Regions from separate parts of the Marinococcus sp. LNHM3E3-2.2 genome, predicted to be linked through region 1. Evidence: riboswitches for the same ligand, from Rfam matches in the RefSeq annotation. Region 1 holds a riboswitch; the other holds the start of a gene.

Region 1 (7,748 bases):
ATCACCGATCCGGTTGCCGACTTTGGCCTGTTCAATACCTTTATATAAAGATGCTTCTGTAACCTCCATCAGCCGTTCGAGTTCACTGCTTACTTCCCCAACCGCATAGGTCCAGGCGGAATCCGCCAGGGCTCCGTTTAAATTTACAACCATATCGATTGTAACGAGGTCACCGTTTTCAAGAGGGCGGGATCTTGGGAAACCATGGCAGATTTCATCGTTTACCGAGGCGCAGGTGGCATATTTGTATCCCTGAAACCCTTTTTGTTCAGGAGTTGCGCCGCGTTCTGCCAGAAATTTTTCGACAAAATCGTCAATTTGTTTTGTAGTGACGCCTGGTTTGACCATTTTGGCGATTTCTTTATGGCAGGCGGCAAGAATTTTTCCTGCTTCATGCATAAGCTCAATCTCTCGTTCTGTCTTTAACGTTACCATCATTTGTCTCCTTTTATTCAGTATCAAATACTATTGTAAAACATTCGTATAAGAAATGCATTGTTTGATGATTTCCTTTATAATGGCGGGATTGCAGGACAGAGATGGAGGTAAATCATGAAAAAACAGAAATGGTATGTACAGCTCAGGGACAAGTTTTGGTTTATTCCAGGATGCTACGGTATTCTTAGCTTAATAATAGTAATAGGCGCTTCTATCATGGATCAGCAGGTGCTGCGGCCGGTTTACAATAATATGCCTTCTATGCTGATCGTGGAAAATAACACTGCTACTTCTTTATACAGTGCATTAGTGACGGCATTGCTGACGTTGACAACCATAAGTTTTTCTTCGATTATGGTCGTTCTGACCACGTATGCCACACAGTTTACCCCAAGGGCTCTGCAGGATTTCATGAAAAGCCCGACGACGCAGCATACACTTGGGGTATTTACGTTTGGGGTATTATTTACTCTGGTAAATATGCTGCTTTTTTCGAGCGAAGGCAGTAGCCAAATTTTGATGCCAATGCTGACAGTTCTTGTGGCGCTTGGCTGTCTGGCTTTTTTTATTATCTTTATTTATCACTCCACCCAGTGGCTGCAGGTGAATCATTTGATCAGCCATATAAGATCTGATGCCTCCAGGGTGATCCGGGATGCCTACACTTATTCGGGGGTGCACAGCTTCAGCGAATGGAGCGATGATTTTCGAAATGACGAAGAAGCAATCGTTTATGCCGAACGGTCGGGGTATACCAATATGGTGAAAATGCCTGAACTGATTGAATGGGCCAGGCAGCAGGGAGCCGTGGTCGAATGCCTGTTCCAGGTAGGAGACTACGTTCATCAGGGAGAGCCTTTATTTCGCTATTGGTCAAAGCATAGTTTATCCTCGAAAATATTGAGAAGTTTTTTATTAGTAGGAGAAGAGAGAAGCAATGTTCAGGACATTGAATTCTCCATGCAGAAAATTGTAGAAATAGCGCTGCGGGCCATTTCGCCTGCAATCAATGATCCACACACAGCAGCGAACTGCATCAACCGTATTGGGGCACTGCTTTCCGAACTCAGCCATGAACACAAAAATGACCAATACTTCGCTGACAATCAGAATGAGCTGCGGTTATTCATGCCTGTAAAACCCTTTAGGGAGTATTTATATAAAAGCTTTTATCAGGTGAGATTGTACGGTTACGAAGATATTTCGGTAATGGGAGCCTGCATGGAAGCACTGACGATGCTCGTGAAAACAGGAGATCCGTCTGTGTTAAAGGAAGTGGATTCATTTTCCCGTTACATGGAGCAGGCGGTCGCTCCGGAACAGCTTGCGGACTGGGACAGGGAATACTGGGAGGAGCGTGTGCAGAAAAAGAACACAGCTCTGCATCAGGCACTTACAAAAAGTAAGCAGATAACTTGAAACAGCCAGTAACGTGCGTGTATGATATGTAAATGAAGTTCAACACGAAAGGATGAAAGTTCAAATGAAAGTAGCAGCTATCGTAGGAAGTATTCGCCAGGAATCATTTAACGGAAAGTTAGTGGAGTACATGCAGGATCGTTACAGTGACATCATGGATATTGATATTTTAGATATCCGCGATCTTCCGCACTATGATCAGGATGAGGAAAGCAACGCTCCGGACTATGTGCAGGAATACAAGCGTTCTGTACGTGAAGCGGACGCCGTGCTTATCGCCACTCCGGAATATAACGGTTCGATTTCCGGCGTGCTTAAAAATGCTCTTGACTGGAACTCCCGGGTCGATTACGACTTTGCCGGCAAACCAACCATGCTTGTAGGAGCTTCTCTTGGAGGCCTGGGCACAGTGAAAGCGCAGATGCATCTTCGACAGATTCTGAGCGCTCCCGGTATGAGTGCAAAAGTACTGCCTGGAAATGAAGTACTGATCGGAGCCGTCCATGAAAAAATGAATGAAAACGGAGATTTAACAGATCAGGGCACGATTGATTTTCTTGATAATGTCGTAGCCGAATTCGAACGTTTTTATCAGGAAACGCGGGCTGTGGCTAACCGCGCGTAATATGCAGAAAAACCCTGCTGGCATAGGCCTGCAGGGTTTTTGAATGCAGATTTTTGCTCAGAGGGAGAAGGCGGATTATAAAAATCACCTTTGACTTCCTGACATAATATGATAAAGTGTAGACAACTTAATAGGGAATCCACTAGGGGTGCCGAAAGCGGCTGAGATAAGGACTAACCTTAATCCCTTTGAACCTGATCTGGTTAAGGCCAGCGTAGGAAAGTGGAGACGGCAGAATACGTCTATTTCAAAAGCACAAGCTTTACCATAGAGGACGTTTATTCTAAGCCACTCCACCAATGGAGTGGCTTTTTTTACCCCATTGGTCCTGACTGCCCGTAGTGGTTCCCTCCTAATTTAAAGGAGGAAGTTACAATGAAATTTTCAGAGCTTTTATGGCAGGACACAGAGCACATTTTTGAAGCCTGCTGGAGAAATCCGTTTGTACAGGGTATCGGGAAAGGGGAGCTCCCAAAAGCATCTCTTATCCATTACGTGAAGCAGGATTTTGAATACTTAAACGCCATGATCAAGGCAAAAGCAATTGGGGTAACAAAGTGTACGTCAAGAGAAGACATGGTTATGTTTAAAGATACCATTGATTTTGTTTTAAACAGCGAAACGCACCCGCATCATAATTTGTGTGAGCAGGCGGGCGTGGGCTATGAGGAATTGCAGGGCTATGCGCTTGCTCCGGTATCTCAGCATTACGTGCTTCACATGCTGCACCATGCCGAAAAAGGAACACTTGGTGATGTAATTGCGGTAACGCTTGCCTGCCCGTGGGTGTATTTGTATGTGGGTGAAAGGCTGATGGAGGAAGTGCAGCCGGACGAAACCCATCCGTTCAATGACTGGATTCGTTTTTACGGGGACCGTGAGGAACGGGAAATGTACAAATATATTGACCGCCTCGATGAACTGGCAGAAACAGTCACAGAAGAAGAAAAACAGCGCTGGCGGACGTTGTTTATGGAAGGATGCCAGCTTGAGTATATGTTTTTTGAGGACGCTTATTATGCAAAAGACTGGCCCTTTGCCAGAACGTTAACAGACGGGGAAAAAGTCTAATGATAAACAAACGCTTAAACCTCCGGGATATTGTCGTCATCTCGTTTATTTCAGCAGTTCTCGGCGTCCTTTATCTTCTTTGGGTGCTGCTGGGACAAATGGTTACCGGCATCTTCGGTCCAGTTGGAGGAGGCCTGATGGCGGGCTTCTGGATCCTTGCGCCTGTGATTTGTGCCTATATCGTTCAAAAACCGGGAGCGGCGCTGCTTTCAGAGCTTATTGCGGCCGGCACTGAAGTTATGGCGGGGTCTGTCAGTGCAGGAGCAGTGCTCGTGCTCGGCTTCACCCAGGGGCTCGCTGCAGAATTGATTTTCGCTCTGTTTTTCTACCGGGTGTTCCGTCTGCCAGTATTAATGCTTGCCGGGTCGGCCGGAACGTTTGCTGCATTTTTAACCCAGTATGTCCTTTATGGATTCAGCCAGTACGCAGGTTCTGTTGTTGTATTTATGCTGGTAACCATGCTTATAAGCGGCGCTCTTTTAGCCGGATGGGCAGGGAAAAGCTTTGCGGATGCGCTGGTAAAGACTGGAGTGCTTGACCGCTTCGCCCTTGGCCGTCAATACCGTCTCGGCCAGCAGAAGGATGCTGTATGATTTACGCAGACAAATTGACCATTGCGTACCCTTTTGCTAAGCCTTCGATAGAAGGTTTTTCAGCAGAAATATGTACTGGGGAAAACGTGCTGCTGCTCGGTCCGAGTGGTTCAGGCAAAAGTACGCTTGCTCTCGCTATCCAGGGAATTCTTCCGCGTTCTGTGGAGGCGGAGGTTTCGGGCGGTCTGAGCGTGTTTGGGGAAAATCCGGCGGTGAAAAGTATTACGGAGGCCGCCAGGCAGGCGGCGCTTTTGTTCCAGGACCCGGATACCCAGTTCTGCATGCCAACTGTTCGGGAAGAGCTTGTATTCACGCTTGAGAATCTGCGGGTGCCTGCAGGTGATATCGAGGCCCGCGTGCACGAAGCCTTACAATTTACAGATATGCTTCACTGCATTGATGCCCGTATCGACACACTGTCCGGCGGGATGAAGCAAAAAATAGCTGTTTCCTGTTTAGCTGCTGTGAATCCGCGGATATGGATTCTGGATGAACCGCTCTCCCAGCTCGATCCGGTAAGCCGGCAAGCAGTGGCTTCGCTTCTTGGCCGCATTGCAGCAGATAGTGATAAAACACTGGTTTTGATTGAGCATCAATTAAATGAAGTAATGGAGTGGGTAGACCGGGTGATCGTATTGAACCACGATGGCCAGGTGTCTGCGGATGGAAGCCCGGCACGTATATTCAATTCTCATGCAGCCGTACTCGAAGCAGAAGGAGTATGGCTGCCGGCTCCTGCAGAAGCCGGAAAGAAATTACTGAAAAAGTCAGAGAATCCCAAATCTGCTCTTCCCATTACTTTAGGGGAATGGGAAAGGTTTGCAGCGGATTATTCCGCTGCAGCAGTTCTTGCATCTCTGCCGCAGCCGAAAAAGATAAGTGCTCCTTCACTTGAACCACCTGTTCTGGAGGTGAAGCAGGCGGCCTTTGCCTATGGCGAGCAAACGGTTTTCGAAAACGTATCTTTTTCCCTGTACCCAGGGGAAATGACTGCTCTAGTCGGTGCAAACGGAGCAGGAAAGAGCACGCTCGCACGTGTCCTCACTGGATGGGAATCTCTTAAAAGCGGCTCTATATATGTTAACGGAGAAGATATTGCCAGTCTGAAGCCGTACGAAATTGCTAAAACCTTCGGAATTGTTTTTCAGCAGCCCGAGCATCAGTTTGTAGCACAGACCGTGGAAAAAGAAATACGCTACGGAATGGAAATGGAAGGGTGGTGCGAAAAAGATATTGATCAGCAGACAAATGAACTGCTGATTCAATTTCAGCTCGGACATATTCGAAAGAATCATCCATTTCAGCTCAGCCAGGGAGAAAAAAGGCGCCTTTCGGTGGCAGTCATGGTAACGAACAACCAGTCCGTATTAATTTTGGATGAGCCGGCGTTTGGTCTTGATAAGCGAAATACCGATGCTTTATTTGAAGTGCTTGAGCAGTGCCGGCGACGTGGAAAAGCGGTTCTCTGGCTGACGCATGATATGGATCTGGTCTATACAAAAGCTGGACGGGTTTTGGCGCTGGCGGAACGAACACTTGCCTGTGATGACGGCGTGGAAGCATTTTTCAGTGGGAGTATGGATTTAGCTAAAATCGGTGTCCGCCCGCCGGTAGTAAAGCTTATGAGCTTAAAGAAAAAGAAAGCAGTAAGCCATGCTTGAAGAAATCCAGACTCGGAACGCTTTTTTGCAGCACGTACATCCAACGCTGAAGCTGATAAGTCTTTTCACCGTATTTTTCTGCATGATTTTCGTTTATGATATTTGGCGCCCGCTTGCCGTTTTGCTGTTAACGGTTGCTGCCGTCGCCTTTTTGGGAAAAGTGCCGTTAAAGCTGCTGCTCGTACTTATGCTTCCATTTGGGCTCTTTGGGTTCAGCTTTATATGGCTTCAGGTTGTTTTTCCTGACGAAAGAGGACCCACAGTTCTTTTCTACGTATTCCAAATGCCGGTTGCTCTTGAAAATATTCAAACAGGGATCTCGCTCGGTCTGCGGGCAATGGTGTTTGCCTCCTGGTCGCTTCTTTTTGTTCTCACTACCTCTCCCGTGAGTTTAGTGATAAGCCTGATACAAAAATGGCATATGCCTCCAAATATTGGTTATGGAATGATGGCCGCCTACCGTTTTCTCCCCCAACTGCGGGAGGAACTGGCGGTTATCCGGAGAGCCCGGCAAATCAGAGGGATGGGCAAAAAGCCTAAAATGCGTGAGTGGAAAGAGATGGCCGTGCCATTGATGGCAGGGGCTGTACGAAAGGCAGAAAGAACAGCGCTCGCAATGGAATCGAAAGGGTTTGACGGCTCCAGAGAAAGAACGGAATACGTACAGATGAATTATAAAAAAACGGACATATGGTTCAGTGCCGGGTTTATATTGTTTATGATTTTTGTTTTTCTTATGCCAATGCCGTGACAGATCAGCTGTATTAATTAAAGGTAACCCCGGAGGCTCACGGCCCCCGGGGTTATTCGTGCTGACCATTATTTCACTAAAAACTTTTCTTCGATGCTGTCGACATAGCTTTTAATATCTTCAGCAATGTTATCCATTTCATCCACATCGACTTTCATGGTGGGAATCTCACCCTTATGTCCATGTTTGCGGAATTCCTCGATCATCTCATCCACAGCTCCGGCGAAGTTTTCATACGCGTGATCCCCGGAGCCGAAGATGGAAATCGAAAGGCCGGAAATATCATAGGCGAAAAGATCTTCAAGAAAATCTTCCGTTTCTTCGGGGATATCACCTTCACCCCACGTATACGTACCCATAATGAGCAGATCGTGAGGGAGGGGGTCTTCGTTTGGAAGGCCATCGGCGATCATATCCATCAGCTCTACTTCGTGCCCGCGGTTGATGAGCTCTTCTTCCGTATCAATAGCCATGTCTTCAGTATTTCCAGTCATTGTGGAATAGAACAAAAGTATTCGCATATGTCCATTCCTTTCTTTTATAGGCTCGTGCATAAAATACATATTTAATATACTTATTATATATTCGGCGGCCGGATTGTGCAATCATCCTGGTGAATAGAGGTGCACACTAAATATGTTAAAATATATATTGGTAATATATATTAACGCTTTAATGAAGGAGGAGAAAAAATGAAACAGATAGGTATTATCGGCGGCCTCGGTCCGGAATCGACAGTGGAATATTATCAATCCATCATTAAAAAGTATCAGGAAAAGAAGAATAGTCTTCAGGTGCTTCCGGAATTGTACATTAATAGCATTAATATGTACAACATTTTTACGTATATTTCGGAAGAACGAATGGACGATCTGATCGAATATCTGGGCAACGCTGCCCGTAAGCTTGAACTGCTCGACGTTGATGGAATCATTATTGCAGCCAACACTCCGCACCTTGTATTCGATGAAGTGCAGAAGCAGGTCGAGGTGCCGATGCTCAGCATCGTGGACGCCGCGGTGGAAGCAGCAGAAAATCAGGGCGCCGAAAACATTGGGCTGCTGGGCACAAAGTTTACGATGGAAAAGAATTTTTTTAAGAAGCCGTTCGAAGCGAATGGAAAGAATATTTATGTGCCAGCTGAAAGTACACAGCAGTATTTACACGAAAAAATTGTCAGTGAGCTCGAA
Region 2 (7,748 bases), on a different contig from region 1:
GAATGTGGATTCATTTATATTATTAGGGGCACTTCTGCTTATTTTAGGTGTCATCGTAACGAAATTTTCGACACGGCTCGGCGTGCCCTCACTTATTTTGTTTATTATTCTAGGTATGCTGATGGGAAATGATGGTTTTGGCATTATTGAGTTCGAAAATGTCCAGCTTGCCCAAACCGTCGGAATTATAGCCCTAATCATTATTTTGTTTGAAGGGGGTACCCAGACAAGGTGGCGCGATATCAGACCGGTGGTGGGGCCTTCCGTAACGCTCGCCACGTTTGGCGTTCTGTTTACGGCTGCCCTGATGGGGCTGGTGGCAAAGCAGCTGCTTGATCTGACCTGGCTCGAGGCGATGCTTCTCGGAGCTACAGTCGGTTCGACAGACGCCGCTGCCGTCTTTGCCGCTTTGAAGGGACGGAGCATTGATAAAAAAATGGGGTCCACCCTCGAAGCGGAATCGGGGAGTAACGACCCAATGGCGGTGTTTTTAACGCTCTTCTTTATTGAATTAATATTGGCAGATTCGCCAAACGTCTGGCTGCTATCCGGTGCATTTTTCTGGCAGATGGGCGCCGGTCTTGCGATGGGCGGGTTGTTCGGATGGGCAGCCTCATGGACCATTAACCGTATTAACTTGGATTCTAGTGGACTCTATCCTCTGTTTGCGATCGCTTTCGCGCTGTTAACCTACAGTGTGACCTCAAGCATGAGCGCAAGCGGGTTTTTGGCAGTATATGTAGCAGCGCTTTTAATAGGTAACTCCGATTTGATTTACCGCCAGCCGATTTACCGGTTCAACGAGGGCATGGCGTGGATGTCCCAAATAAGCATGTTTATCATCCTGGGATTGCTTGCTTTCCCGAGAGACATTTTGACCTGGTCAAACATCACCATGGGACTCATATTATCAGCGGTTTTAATGTTTTTGGCCCGTCCGCTGGCTACGTTTTTGTCGACTTCCTTTTTCGGCTATAAACCAAAGCAGAATATATTTTTATCCTGGGCAGGTCTGCGCGGGGCGGTGCCGATTATTTTGGCTACATACCCGATTGTTGCTGGTGTGGAGTCGGGCAGCCAAATTTTTAATGTCGTCTTCTTTATCGTGCTGACGTCTGCGCTGATCCAGGGGGCGACCATCGCTCCATTAGCGAAATGGCTTCACCTATCCGGTCCGCTCCGCGAAGCGCCAACTCATTCCCTGGAGCTCGTATCACTCGGAAAAGCGAACGCAGAAATTATGGAATTTCAAACGAATGAAGCGACGCCGATTGTCGGGCAGACGCTCCAAAGCATTGAATTTCCCGCATCTGCGCTGATCAGCGCGATTGTCCGGGACGATGAACTGGTCACTCCGGTTGGTGAGACAATAATCCAGGCCGGTGATTATTTGTATATTCTTGTATCACGTAAAGAAAAACGTATTTTAAAGCAGATGCTGCGGCACGATTACTGAGAAAAAGCGGCCAGCGTTAAGAGGCATTAAATTTGAGGAAAGAAGGAAGGGCTCCGCATGGGTGTGCTGATCAATGTATTGATCCCAATCATTTTAATATTTACGATTGGCTATTTGCTGCAGAAAAGACAGGCAGTGGATATTCGGCCGGTGTCGGCTGTCGCTCTTTATGTATTGACGCCTGCGCTTGTTTTCCGGACATTCTATGAAAGAGAGCTGAACAGCGATATGCTGTCGATGGCTCTGTTTTCCCTGGTATTTTTAGCGGTTATGACCGGGCTGATCAAATTAGTGTCCTACGTGCGTAAATGGCCGAAAGCTAACGAAACCGGCATGATGCTCTCTACCGTGTTTATGAATGCGGGCAATTACGGTGCTCCGTTAATTGCTTTTGCGTTTGGTGATACAGCCTTTGCCTACTCTATCGTTTTTATGGTCATTCAGACGATGCTGATGAATACTGTAGGCGTCTATATCGCAAACAGTGCCAATATGGATGCGGCTGACGCGTTCCGGACGGTACTGCGGATGCCGGTATTTTATGCACTGCTCGCCGGTATTGTCTTCCAGCTGACCGGGATACCGGTCGGAGCGACCTATTATGAAGCCCTCGATATGCTCGCGAGCGCTGCAATACCGGTGGTTATGATTATCCTGGGGATGCAGCTTGCACGCATATCCGTCAAAAGCATGGATTGGAAGCTTGTTAGTGCAGGTACGTTTTTACGGCTTGTATTCGCGCCGGCTCTCGCTTACGTAATTGCCCTGCTGCTGCAGACCAGCGACACGTTAACGACCGTGCTGGTTGTTTCAACAGCGATGCCGAGTGCAGCAACCATGGCAATGATTTCTGTACAATTTGATTCCAACCCCCAGCTTGTTTCGAGTATTACACTGGTGACGACTATTTTAAGCGTTCCTTCCCTGTGGGTGGTGCTGTCGATTTTCCAGGCATAAAATTCCGCATCGAATTGACGGAAGAAGAGTACCGCGTTATGATATAAATAATACCAACCACTAGGGGTGCCTGTTGGCTGAGACAGCGTAAAGCTGATCCCTTTGAACCTGATCTGGATTATACCAGCGGAGGGAAGTGGGGAAGAGATGCCAATACGACTATCTCCCCCGCTTTCTAAATGAAAGCGGGGTTTTTTGTGGAAAATATTATATTTGCTGGGGGTGCCTGCTGAGGCTGAGACCGGAGAAACATCCGGAACCCTTTGAACCTGATCTGGAGAGCCAGCGGAGGGAAGCAGCCATGTTGAACCTTTTAACAGGCAGCCTCCTTCCTTCTGGAAGGAGGTTTTTTTATGGATTACAAACCGAAGCCGTGTATACATGCGGTATCGCCGCCGGATATAACAGTGGGGGCGTGGGGCGAAAAAACGAGGGAGCTCACAGGAATCGTCGATTACGTGCATATACGGGCGCCTGAATGGACAAAGCGTGAAAAGGAAAGGGCCGTCGAGCTGGCATTAAAAGAAGGAACCGCCCCCGCGCAGCTGATCATAAATAATGAACCGGAGCTTGCTGCTGCATATGGGCTGGCCGGTACCCACCTGCCGGAGCGTCGTACAATCTATCCGGCATCTGTAAGCTGGGGGCAGTCGATACACTCTGTAGAGGCAGCGAAAAGAAGTGAACAGGAGGGGGCATCATGGCTGTATTTTGGTCATGTGTTTGCCTCAGACAGTAAACCTGGAAAGCCGCCGCGCGGAGTCCGGGCGTTGAAAGCTGTGGCGGAAAGCGTCCGCATCCCCGTGATTGCCATCGGAGGAATTGATGCTGACAAGGCAGCAGAAGGTATAAACTGCGGAGCGTCCGGGGTGGCAGCCATTGCATATTTTTATGATGCGGCAGAACCCGGGAAAGCAGCCGAAGAGCTCAGAATCCGGTTAAGGAGTGATGACAATGAAGGCTGATACAGAAGTTCTTATTGTGGGCGCAGGGGTACAGGGATGCTCGCTTGCATATCAGTTAAGCAAACGGGGGCGTCGTGTGATGGTCATCGAAAAAGAAACCATCGCTTCCGGAGCATCAAAAGCGGCTGCCGGTATGCTCGGAGCCCAGTCTGAATGGGAGGGGCCTGGCCTTTTTCAGGAATTCGCCCTGGAAAGCCGGGCGCTGTTTAAAGAACTGGTCCCTGAAGTGGAAGCGATCAGTGGAATGGACGTTTCCTATGTGAACAACGGGATGCTGAAGCCTGTATGGGATAAGGCGGGCGAAAAAAAATACCAGCGCGCTGCAGGAAGCAGCTACGGCGCGGAGTGGCTTTCGCCATATGAAGCACTGCGCAGGGAGCCGGCGCTTTCCGAAAATATACGGGGCGCCTGGTCCATTCCAAAAGACGGCCAGCTTCGTGCCTATGAATGGACAATGGCTCTTGCCAAAGCAGCAAAGGCCCGCGGGACAATGGTACGGGAAAATACTTCAGTGGATCGTCTTTTGGAAGCTGACGGCCGCGTTTACGGTGTGAAAACAAGTGAAGGAGTTGTTGAAGCGGAAGAAGTTGTTTTTACCGGGGGAAGCGCCGGGGCGGAGCTGTTGGATGAGAAGCAGTTCACCCTCTATCCGGTGAAAGGGGAGTGTTTGTCCGTACGCATGCCCCGGGAGAATTTGAGACACACCCTCCACACTCCGCAGGTGTATATTGTTCCGAAAAAGGACGGGGAAATCTTTATAGGCGCTTCAGAAAAACCCGGCGACTCGAGTACAGGTGTCACTGTAGCTTCGGTACAGGAGCTGATGAAAGCAGCTGTGCATTTAGTGCCGGGGCTGAAGCATGCGAATATTGAAAGGCTTTGGAGCGGTGTCCGGCCGCAGACAGGAGACGGGCTGCCATATATGGGACAGACCGAACGGGGTTTGTGGGTAGTGACCGGCCATTACAGAAACGGTATTTTGCTTTCAGCACTGAGCGGAAGCTGGATGGCTGACCGGATCGAGGGGAAAAGCGTTCGCGAGGACTGGAAGCACCTGTTTGCCGTAGATCCTCAAATACGAAAGGGAGGAATTATTCATGCAGATCACGCTTAATGGTCAATTACAGAATATTGAGAACAGTACCACGGTAGCCGATTTACTTGAAGAGCTTCAGATCGCCCACAAAAAAACAGTGGTGGAGCGCAACGGCACTATTGTAATTGAAGAATTTCACCAGCAGGAAGGTTTAATGGACGGGGATAGAATCGAAATCATTCATTTTGTAGGAGGCGGATGAACAAATGCTTAGTATCGGCAATATGACGTTTGAATCGAATTTATTTCTCGGCACCGGGAAATATAAAGACGCCAGGACGCAGCTGCAGGCTGTAGAAGCATCGGAAACAGAGGTACTGACCTTTGCCGTTCGCAGAATGAACCTGTTTGACAGCAGCCAGCCTGATCCATTTGAACAGATGGACGTCTCAAAGTACCGGCTGCTGCCAAATACAGCCGGGGCCAAAACAGCTGAAGAAGCTGTGCGCACTGCGAAGTTGGCAGAGGCGGCCAACATGTGTGACATGATTAAAGTAGAAGTGATCGGCTGCGATAAAACGCTTCTGCCGGATCCCGTGGAAACGCTACGGGCCTCAGAACAGCTGCTGAACGAAGGGTTTACTGTCCTTGCCTATACGTCCGATGACGTTGTGCTCGCCAGAAAGCTTCAGGAGCTTGGGGTTCATGCAGTGATGCCAGGGGCCTCCCCTATAGGCACGGGACTTGGGATCATTAACCCTTACAACCTGTCCCACATTATTGAACAGGCGGAAGTCCCGGTGATTGTAGATGCAGGTATTGGGAGTCCGAAGGATGCTGCTTATGCCATGGAGCTCGGCGCTGATGGTGTCCTGCTGAATACGGCCGTTTCGGGCGCGGGCGATCCTGTAAAAATGGCAGAAGCGATGAAATTGGCAGTGAGGGCCGGAGCGCTTGGCGCAGAAGCAGGGCGCATAGATAAAAAATTCTACGCCCAGGCGAGCAGCCCTTTAGGAGGCCTCAGTATTTGAATACGGAAGAACGTTTTTCCCGGCAGCGGTTATTTCACGGAATCGGCCGAAGGGGACAGAAAAGGCTGCAGGAGGCCCACGTCATAGTAGTAGGTGCCGGAGCTCTCGGGAGTTTAACAGCCGAAACTCTCATACGCGCGGGGATCGGAAAATTAACGTTGATTGACCGTGACTATGTGGAGGAAAGCAATCTTCAGCGTCAGCAGCTTTATACGGAAGCGGACGCAGCGACCTATACGCCAAAAGCAGAGGCGGCGAAAAAACGACTGCTTGATATTCGGAGTGATGCTTCTATTGAAATCATTGTGGGAGAAGCAGATCCGGCCCTGCTCGAAAATTGTATGCCTGCAGACCTTATTATTGACGGACTCGATAATATGGAGACACGGCTGATGATTAATGATACAGCGTTGAAGCACCGAATTCCGTGGATTTACGGAGCCTGTGTGGGCGCCTACGGACTGAGCTATACCGTAAGGCCGGGGCAAGGGCCGTGCCTGCGTTGCCTGATGAAGGGCATTCCGATGGAAGGAGAAACGTGTGATACGGTGGGAATTATAGCTCCGGCTGTTCAATTCGTAAGCGCCACTCAGGTGACCGAAGCGATGAAGCTGCTTACCCATTCCTTTGATCAGCTCCGCGGGACACTGTGGTCGTTTGATGTATGGTCGAACGAAAGCTCTTCCATTCATGTGAACTCGCTGCAGGATAAGCATTGTCCTTCCTGCGGGGAATCGCCAGCTTATCCCGCGCTCGCATGGAGTGGGAGAAGCAAGGCGGAAACGCTGTGCGGCAGAGATGCGGTGCAGGTGAAGCCTCTTCCAGACATGCAGGTATCGCTCGAGCGGACGGCGGACGTTCATAAGCAGCACGTCTCCAAAGCGAATCGGCATCTGCTGGTGTTAAATATTGAAAATAAGCGGCTGGTGCTTTTTAAAGACGGAAGAGCCATCATTCACGGCGTTTCCGGGGAAGTAGAAGCAAGATCGTTATACCAGAGATATATTGGAGGATAAATATTCCTTGTTTCATTTTACGGACGGAGTGGTAATATTCCTTGCAAGGAGGGGGAACTATTGCCTACCGCTCGTATTTTTGTAACCGTAGAAGAAGCACAAAAGGCTGTAGATAAATTAAAGATGCAGGGCATCCAAAGGGAACAGATTTATGCTTTGGCTCTGGAGGCGGAAAAAGCGACTGCAAAAGAATTGAAAGTCAGTGATACAGATGCAGACGTTAAAAGTCCGGTGGAGTTCGTGAAACAGTTCTTCCGCAACGGTGCGTCCGATATTTATGAACGATTAACAAAGCTTGGATACGGTGATAAAGAAGCCCGGGATCTGAGTGAACAGCTGAAGGAACATAATATACTAATTGCCGTGGATGAAGATCCGGAAAAATTCTCTTTTGACAAGTGAATCTTTTCCGGATTTTGTTCAGCTCTGGGGCCCGCGCCGCTAAACAGGCTTCCTCTGCTTTTCGTTGTCCAGCTGCGGATGTTACCAGCTTAATCCATTCGTGATTTCAGATCGTTTGCGACTTCGTCTCAAGCCGACTGAAACCGACGAGCCGTTCAAGCTGGTTCCCAAACACCCTCCGCCCTTCTGTTTTTCTATAAATTTTATGTAATTTTTATGAATTATGGCTGTGATAGCTGCAATGATTAGTTAGTATGATAGAATAACGGTGGTATATAGACAAATAGTTGCGTTAATATAAGGAGAGTGGTATTGTTTCGATGGGAATTCTACTCGGACGTACATATACGACGGCAACTTGCACTCTACGAGGTAGAAATTACCTTATAGATACCCATAGAATTATGTTTGTTTGAATTATCAGATTGTATTAAATGATGTGGAGGTAACTGACGTGAAAATTATTGTTGCAGGTGGAGATGGATTTTGTGGTTGGCCGACCGCGCTTTACTTATCAAAGCAGGGTCATGACGTATCAATTATCGACAGTATGGTACGCAGAAAAATTGATGATGAGCTTCATTCCAATTCGATTACCCCGATTGCAAGCCTTGAAGAGAGGGTGGCGAAGTGGAAAGAGCTGACAGGAAAAGAAATACGTACATACGAAGGGGATCTTCAGCATTACGATTTCCTGCAGCAGGTGATGGAACAGGAAAAGCCGGAAGCATTCGTTCACTTTGCTGAACAGCGTTCTGCGCCTTATTCGATGATAGACCGCGAGCACGCAGTCTACACGCAGGTGAACAACGTAGTAGGGAATTTGAACGTGCTTTACGCTATTAAAGAAATGGCTCCGGAGTGCCACCTGATTAAGCTTGGTAC

The links. Region 1 has a riboswitch for thiamine pyrophosphate ahead of tenA (thiaminase II). Riboswitches for the same ligand answer to the same signal wherever they lie in the genome.
Region 2: linked by a shared signal. The riboswitch ahead of ACTRXF_RS07890 (thiamine phosphate synthase) and the one ahead of tenA (thiaminase II) in region 1 are both predicted to bind thiamine pyrophosphate.

What each region holds. Positions count from the first base shown of each region.
Region 1 covers NZ_JBQLIC010000023.1:9,976-17,723, reverse strand. Annotated here, with positions in the region: gene map (type I methionyl aminopeptidase) at 1-435, opposite strand, end outside; gene ACTRXF_RS15865 (DUF2254 domain-containing protein) at 553-1,857, shown strand; gene ACTRXF_RS15860 (NADPH-dependent FMN reductase) at 1,922-2,482, shown strand; TPP riboswitch at 2,617-2,720, shown strand; gene tenA (thiaminase II) at 2,858-3,553, shown strand; gene ACTRXF_RS15850 (ECF transporter S component) at 3,553-4,146, shown strand; gene ACTRXF_RS15845 (ABC transporter ATP-binding protein) at 4,143-5,807, shown strand; gene ACTRXF_RS15840 (energy-coupling factor transporter transmembrane component T family protein) at 5,800-6,558, shown strand; gene ACTRXF_RS15835 (flavodoxin domain-containing protein) at 6,627-7,079, opposite strand; gene ACTRXF_RS15830 (aspartate/glutamate racemase family protein) at 7,251-7,748, shown strand, end outside.
Region 2 covers NZ_JBQLIC010000004.1:211,184-218,931, forward strand. Annotated here, with positions in the region: gene ACTRXF_RS07880 (potassium/proton antiporter) at 1-1,456, shown strand, start outside; gene ACTRXF_RS07885 (AEC family transporter) at 1,514-2,413, shown strand; TPP riboswitch at 2,466-2,565, shown strand; TPP riboswitch at 2,622-2,724, shown strand; gene ACTRXF_RS07890 (thiamine phosphate synthase) at 2,767-3,378, shown strand; gene thiO (glycine oxidase ThiO) at 3,368-4,492, shown strand; gene thiS (sulfur carrier protein ThiS) at 4,476-4,676, shown strand; gene ACTRXF_RS07905 (thiazole synthase) at 4,681-5,445, shown strand; gene ACTRXF_RS07910 (ThiF family adenylyltransferase) at 5,442-6,461, shown strand; gene ACTRXF_RS07915 (general stress protein) at 6,522-6,863, shown strand; gene ACTRXF_RS07920 (NAD-dependent epimerase/dehydratase family protein) at 7,318-7,748, shown strand, end outside.